Linked DNA regions of Hahella chejuensis KCTC 2396. The main gene of each other region encodes a partner of the protein of the gene in region 2 in a complex. Links are inferred from orthologs where the notes say so. Each region holds a gene or a part of one and is shown on either strand. Other genes may lie near its edges.

Region 1 (3,095 bases), 3.1 Mb from region 2 along the record:
ACAAGAAAACCAGTCATGTGGAGTTGTTCCGCGCCAAATTTGTGGTGCTCGCCACGGGCGGCGCCAGCAAAGTCTATCTCTATACCAGCAATCCTGACGTGGCGACAGGCGACGGCATCGCGATGGCCTGGCGCGCAGGCTGTCGCATGGGCAACATGGAGTTCAATCAATTTCACCCGACTTGCCTTTATCACCCCCAGGCGAAATCCTTTCTGATAACAGAGGCTGTTCGCGGCGAGGGCGGCAAGCTTTTACTGCCCAACGGCAAGCGCTTCATGGCTCAGTTTGACGAGCGCGAAGAACTCGCCCCACGTGATGTCGTCGCCCGCGCCATCGACCACGAAATGAAGCGTCTCGGCGCAGACTGCCTGTACCTGGACATCAGCCATAAAGACAAAGATTTCATCCTCGGGCACTTCCCCACAGTGCATCAACGCTGCCTGTCTTACGGCATTGATATCACTAAAGAACCTATTCCCGTGGTTCCCGCCGCCCACTACACCTGTGGAGGAGTGGTTACCGACAGCGCCGGCCGCACGGACCTGAACTCTCTTTACGCCGTAGGTGAAACCGCCTTTACCGGACTCCACGGAGCCAACCGCATGGCCAGCAACTCCTTGCTGGAGTGTCTGGTGTTTGGGAAATCCTGCGCCGAGGACATCGTCAGCCGTATCGCACACACGCCTGCGCCGCCGCCCGCTCCTTCCTGGGACGAAAGTCAGGTAACAGATTCTGACGAAGACGTTGTGATCTCACATAACTGGGACGAGCTGCGCCGCTTCATGTGGGACTATGTCGGCATCGTGCGAACCAACAAACGCCTGCAACGCGCCAAGCATCGCGTAGACTTATTGCATCAGGAAATCCGCGAGTATTACAGCAACTACAAGGTATCCAATGACCTGCTTGAACTGCGTAATCTGGTGACGGTCGCAGACCTGATTATCTGCTCGGCGATTCAGCGCAAAGAAAGCCGCGGCCTGCATTACACTCTAGATTACCCTCACCCGCTCAAAACGCCGGAAAACACGATTTTAACCCCCGTTAACTTTCCCGCTGAACCCTGGTGAGCGATGACAGGGCGTTCTGATAAGGTTTCACGCCGCCATGGGTGGCGGCGAAAGCCTGGGACCGTTATCATGCAGCCAGAACGACGGCCCCCGGGCAACATACAGAGGCGCAAATGACTGAAGATGTAGAATACAAGCGTTTATTCTGGCACAGCCGACGCGGAATGCTGGAGCTGGACGTACTGCTGGTTCCCTTTCTCAAGGAAGCCTACCCTGAACTCCCTGACGAAGACAAAGCGCGCTACCGTATGCTCTTAGAGTGTGAAGATACAGATATGTTCCAGTGGTTTATGCAAAAGTCCACGCCGGAAGATCCTGATCTGGCGCGCATCGTTAAAATCATCTTAGACCGTGTTCAACCAAGCTACGATTGAGCTGCGGCCATCGCTACAATTGACGCTCTTCTTTACCGTCTTTTTCGGCCTGATTGGCGCAGTGCTGTTGGCTCTGACGATGCCGAGCTGGCTAAAGCTTTCTTTGAGCGCCCTGTTAGGCGCTCATTTTGTCTTCACCGTCGGCCAGTATGCTCTGTTAGCCTGGCCGACAAGTGTGATAAAAATCCGCTATGAAAAAAACAGCGATGAAGACGTGAAAGTAAGGCTGTTCAAACGCAATCAACGCGAGCTGGAGACACGCCTGCACGGAGACACTTGCGTCACCCCCATTATCACTCTGCTGGTCTGCCGCACAGGCTGGCGGGACTTGGTGTTTCTCGTCCGGGACAATTGCGATCCGGATGCATTTCGTCGTTTTCGAGTTTGTTTACGCTTCGCCAGGAATTAAGGGAGATCCATTTATATGACGTCCTTTTGGAACGCCTTCGCCAAACCAGCAAACACTCTGGCGCCCCAGGAGAGTGACGGCGCCTTGCATCTCCACAGACTGACCAATGTCGCCTTACTGGAAATAAAAGGGCCCGACGCCGTCAAATTCATGCAGGGGCAATTTACCTGCGACATTCAGGAAATCACCATCAGTCATTCATCACTGGCCGCCTGCTGCACTCCCAAAGGCCGCATGGTCGCATTATTCCGCATAGCGCAAGCCAAGCCAGACTGCTATTTGTTGAGACTTCCCGTAGAGGTGGCGCAAAGTTTTCTCGCTCACCTTAATAAGTACAAGGTGTTTTATAAGTGCACCGTCACGTTACTGGAGGATTGGGGCGTAATAGGATTAAGTGGAGATCTGGATTCGCTGCCTTCCCTCTCTTCCGCAGTTCCTACATCAGCAGACTCCTGCCAGACCAGCGATGGCCTGCTGCTTATTCGCCCTCCAGGCAACCTCTCCCGGATGGAATGCTGGCTAGATAGCGCCCAGGCGTCAAAGCTACTGCCGGATCTGGATAATCAATGCGCCGCCGGCGCCGTCGAGGACTGGGAGCGCCTGGAAGTGCTTTCAGGATTGGGAGAGGTTTACCCGCAAACCCTGGATGAGTTTATCCCGCAAATGCTGAATCTGCAGGCGCTCGGCGCCATCAGCTTCAAAAAGGGCTGCTATACGGGACAAGAAATCGTCGCCCGCATGCAGTACCTCGGCACGCTAAAGAAGCGCATGTTCTTGCTCTCTTCTGAAACAATAACCCCCGCCCCCGGCTCAGCAATTATCGACGAAACAGGCGCTCGTATTGGTTCAGTCGTGCGCAGCGCCCAAGGACAAACTCTCGCCGTACTGGACAAGTCAGCCGCCGACGGCAAAGTCCTGCGTCTGGAGGAGTCTCCAACTACCGCACTGCAAGTACTTGAGCTTCCCTACGCCATTGAAGAAGTTAGCAACACAAAGAAAAAGCTCTGACATAATCCTACTCCTTAGCGGCGCGTTTCTATGCGCCGCCGGCAAGCATCCCGCCAAAATTCTGCTATAACTTAAATTGGACCTTGAAAGAGGCCGAAGCGCTTCTCAGCGGGCCCGCATCCAATGCAGCCAACCTATTCACGGATATGCAAATGGCAGAATTAGAAGAGAAAATCAAAGCAGACATACTTCAGGCAATAGATTCCGATAAACTGGTGCTGCCCACCCTTCCTG
Region 2 (3,187 bases):
GTTCAGTTTGTTTATGTCGCGCGCGTGTTCTGCAACACGTGCGCGCTATTAGCTTCTTAGTATAGACAGCTAATTCAGCAACGACCGTAACAGTGTAATTTTTTAAATTATAGTTTTAAGTAGCACGCTGTAAGAGCATATTGCGTATGTGGCCGATGGCTCTGGTTGGGTTCAGGCCTTTCGGACAAACACTTACGCAATTCATGATTCCCCGGCAGCGGAATACGCTGAACGGGTCGTCGAGATTCGCCAATCTTTCTTCGGTAGAAGTGTCGCGACTGTCGACCAGGAATCTGTATGCCTGCAACAAGCCTGCGGGACCAACGAACTTATCTGGGTTCCACCAGAACGACGGGCATGAAGTAGAACAGCACGCACATAGAATACATTCATACAGGCCGTCCAGCTTTTCACGCTCTTCGGGTGACTGCAATCGCTCTATCGCAGGAGGCGGATTGTCATTCACCAGGAATGGCTTAATTTTCTCGTACTGCTTGTAGAAAATCGCCATATCCACAACCAAGTCGCGAATAACCGGCAACCCTGGCAATGGCCGCAATACCAGCTTGTTGTTCTTCACCACCTGAGAAAGAGGGGTGATACAGGCCAAGCCGTTCTTGCCGTTCATATTCATGCCGTCCGAACCGCACACGCCCTCACGGCATGAGCGACGGTACGCCAGGGTCGGGTCTTTTTCTTTCATCAGTCCCAGCACGTCGAGAACCATAAGGTCCTTGCCCGCAGGGACTTCCAGCTCCACATCCTGCATGTAGGGAGCTTCGTCAACTTCCGGATTATAACGATAGATGCTTACCAACATAACTCTGTCTCCCCAACGACACTAGTAACTACGAGCTTTCGGAGGAAATGGCTCCACAATTTTCGGCGCGAAGTTCACTTCCCGCTTGCTTACCCGCTTGTCTACAGGGAAGTAAAGAGAGTGCTTCAGCCAATTGTCGTCGTCCCGTTCAGTGTAGTCGTTACGGGCGTGCGCTCCGCGGCTTTCCTTTCTTTCTTCAGCCGCAACAGCCGTCGCATAAGCGACTTCGTACAGGTTATCCAGCTCTAAAGCTTCGATACGAGCGGTGTTGAACGCCATACTCTTATCTTCAAGAACCGTGTTCTTCACACGACCGCCCAGCTCTTCCAGCAACTTCAGACCTTTCTGCATGCTTTCGCCATCACGGAATACACCGAAATATAGCTGCATGGTGTTCTGCAAGTCTTTACGTACTTCCGCCACTTTTTCGGAGCCGGCGCCGCTATTCAATCTGTCCAGACGCGCCATAGTTGCATCAATATCTGATTCGGATGCGTCATCCACGCCATAGCCGTCTTTCAACATCTTCTCGATGTGAAGCCCCGCTGCGCGACCAAATACAACCAAATCCAACAGCGAGTTGCCGCCCAGGCGGTTGGCGCCGTGTACGGATACGCATGCGACTTCGCCGCAGGCGAACAGACCATCGATGACGATGTCGTTGCCATTTGCGTCCTGGGTCAGTGCCTGACCGCCAATATTGGTCGGGATACCGCCCATCATGTAGTGACAGGTCGGCACAACAGGAATCGGCTCTTTAGCAGGATCTACGTGAGCGAAAGTTTTAGACAGCTCCACGATGCCTGGCAAACGCAAGTGCAGCGTCTCTTCACCCAGATGATCCAGTTTCAGCAACACGTGGTCTTTGTTGGGACCGCAACCGCGACCTTCAAGAATTTCCATAATCATGGAACGGGCGACAACGTCACGACCCGCCAGGTCTTTTGCGTTCGGCGCATAGCGCTCCATGAAACGCTCGCCTTCGCCATTAATCAGATAACCGCCTTCACCGCGACAACCTTCCGTCACCAATACGCCTGCGCCGGCGATACCGGTCGGGTGGAACTGCCACATTTCCATGTCTTGCGCCGGGAAGCCTGCGCGAAGAGCCATACCAACGCCATCGCCAGTATTGATTAATGCGTTAGTAGTGGATGCGTAGATACGGCCTGCGCCGCCGGTAGCCAAAACTGTCGCCTTGGCTTTCACGTATACGGTTTCGCCGGTTTCAATACAGATAGCCGTTACGCCGACTACCGCGCCTGACTGGTTTTTCACCAAGTCCACTGCGTACCATTCATTTAAAAAGGTAGTGCCGCCGCGCAAGTTGCCTTGATACAGAGTGTGCAGCAGTGCGTGACCAGTACGGTCCGCCGCCGCGCAGGTGCGGGCGGCCTGGCCGCCCTTACCGAAATCTTTGGACTGACCGCCAAAAGGACGCTGATAGATACGTCCAGTCTCCGTACGGGAGAATGGCAGCCCCATGTGCTCCAGCTCAAATACAGCTTGAGGACCTACCGAACACATATATTCGATTGCATCCTGGTCGCCAATATAGTCCGACCCCTTGACTGTGTCGTACATGTGCCAACGCCAGTCGTCATTTGGGTCCGAACTGGCGATCGCGCAGGTGATCCCGCCCTGAGCGGAAACAGTGTGAGAACGAGTTGGGAATACTTTGGTGATACAAGCGGTTTTAACGCCGGACTCCGTCAATTGCAGCGCCGCGCGCATCCCGGCGCCGCCGCCGCCAATTACGATCGCATCGTAAGAGAGAGTTCTAAGTTTAGACATGGATTACAGCCCCCACAAAATTTGCACGCCCCAGATGAAGTAAACAAACATGATAGTTCCGCACGCTGCTTGCGCAACGAAACGGATCACGCCGTTTTTCATGTAGTCAGTGGTAATCGTCCACAAACCTATCCACGCATGGGCGCCAAGCGCCACCAGCGCAGCCAGGGAGAAAATTCTCATCCAAGTCTTGGCGAACAGTGCGCTCCATACTTCATAGGTCAGATCCGGCGTAAACACCAGGACGCCAACCATAAATGCAGTATAAAGAGCCAACACCACAGCGGAGACCCGCTGCACCATCCAATCATATGCGCCGCTACGGCCTAAATTGGTGACGCTGGTTACCATATCCAAACTCCCGCCAACAGAATGAGCACAACAGACACGGCTATCACAACCTTCGCTGCGATCTGCCCGCCCTTCAGGGTTTCACCGATCCCAGCATCCATGATGAGGTGCTTGATGCCAGCAACGAAGTGATAGAACAATGCGGCAAGAATGCCCCAGAGAATTAGTTTTGCAAGAAAACTGTCCATGACTGACTGAAGGGAAGCGAAACTTTCCTTACTC

The links.
Region 1: the proteins of sdhA (region 2) and HCH_RS08105 are in contact, whole or in part, in a crystal structure (PDB 6C12), measured with the Escherichia coli proteins. The link is inferred for Hahella chejuensis KCTC 2396 from one-to-one orthologs.

Annotation. Positions count from the first base shown.
Region 1 is NC_007645.1:1,811,743-1,814,837, reverse strand. Bases 44-2,813 are described here. They hold HCH_RS08105 (succinate dehydrogenase assembly factor 2), read left to right. Parts: upstream 44-1,183; coding sequence 1,184-1,444; downstream 1,445-2,813. Other genes in these bases: HCH_RS08095 (YgfZ/GcvT domain-containing protein), read left to right, coding at 1,869-2,813; HCH_RS08100 (protein YgfX), read left to right, coding at 1,422-1,853; nadB (L-aspartate oxidase), read left to right, coding at 44-1,070. In the rest of the region: more of nadB, read left to right, coding at 1-43; more of HCH_RS08095, read left to right, coding at 2,814-2,861; HCH_RS08090 (HDOD domain-containing protein), read left to right, coding at 3,014-3,095. UniProt on the Escherichia coli protein: An FAD assembly protein, which accelerates covalent attachment of the cofactor into other proteins.
Region 2 is NC_007645.1:4,882,285-4,885,471, forward strand. Bases 229-3,090 are described here. They hold sdhA (succinate dehydrogenase flavoprotein subunit), read right to left. Parts: upstream 2,615-3,090; coding sequence 842-2,614; downstream 229-841. Other genes in these bases: HCH_RS21290 (succinate dehydrogenase iron-sulfur subunit), read right to left, coding at 229-820; sdhD (succinate dehydrogenase, hydrophobic membrane anchor protein), read right to left, coding at 2,618-2,965; sdhC (succinate dehydrogenase, cytochrome b556 subunit), read right to left, coding at 2,959-3,090. Also shown: more of HCH_RS21290, read right to left, coding at 116-228; more of sdhC, read right to left, coding at 3,091-3,187. UniProt on the Escherichia coli protein: Two distinct, membrane-bound, FAD-containing enzymes are responsible for the catalysis of fumarate and succinate interconversion; the fumarate reductase is used in anaerobic growth, and the succinate dehydrogenase is used in aerobic growth.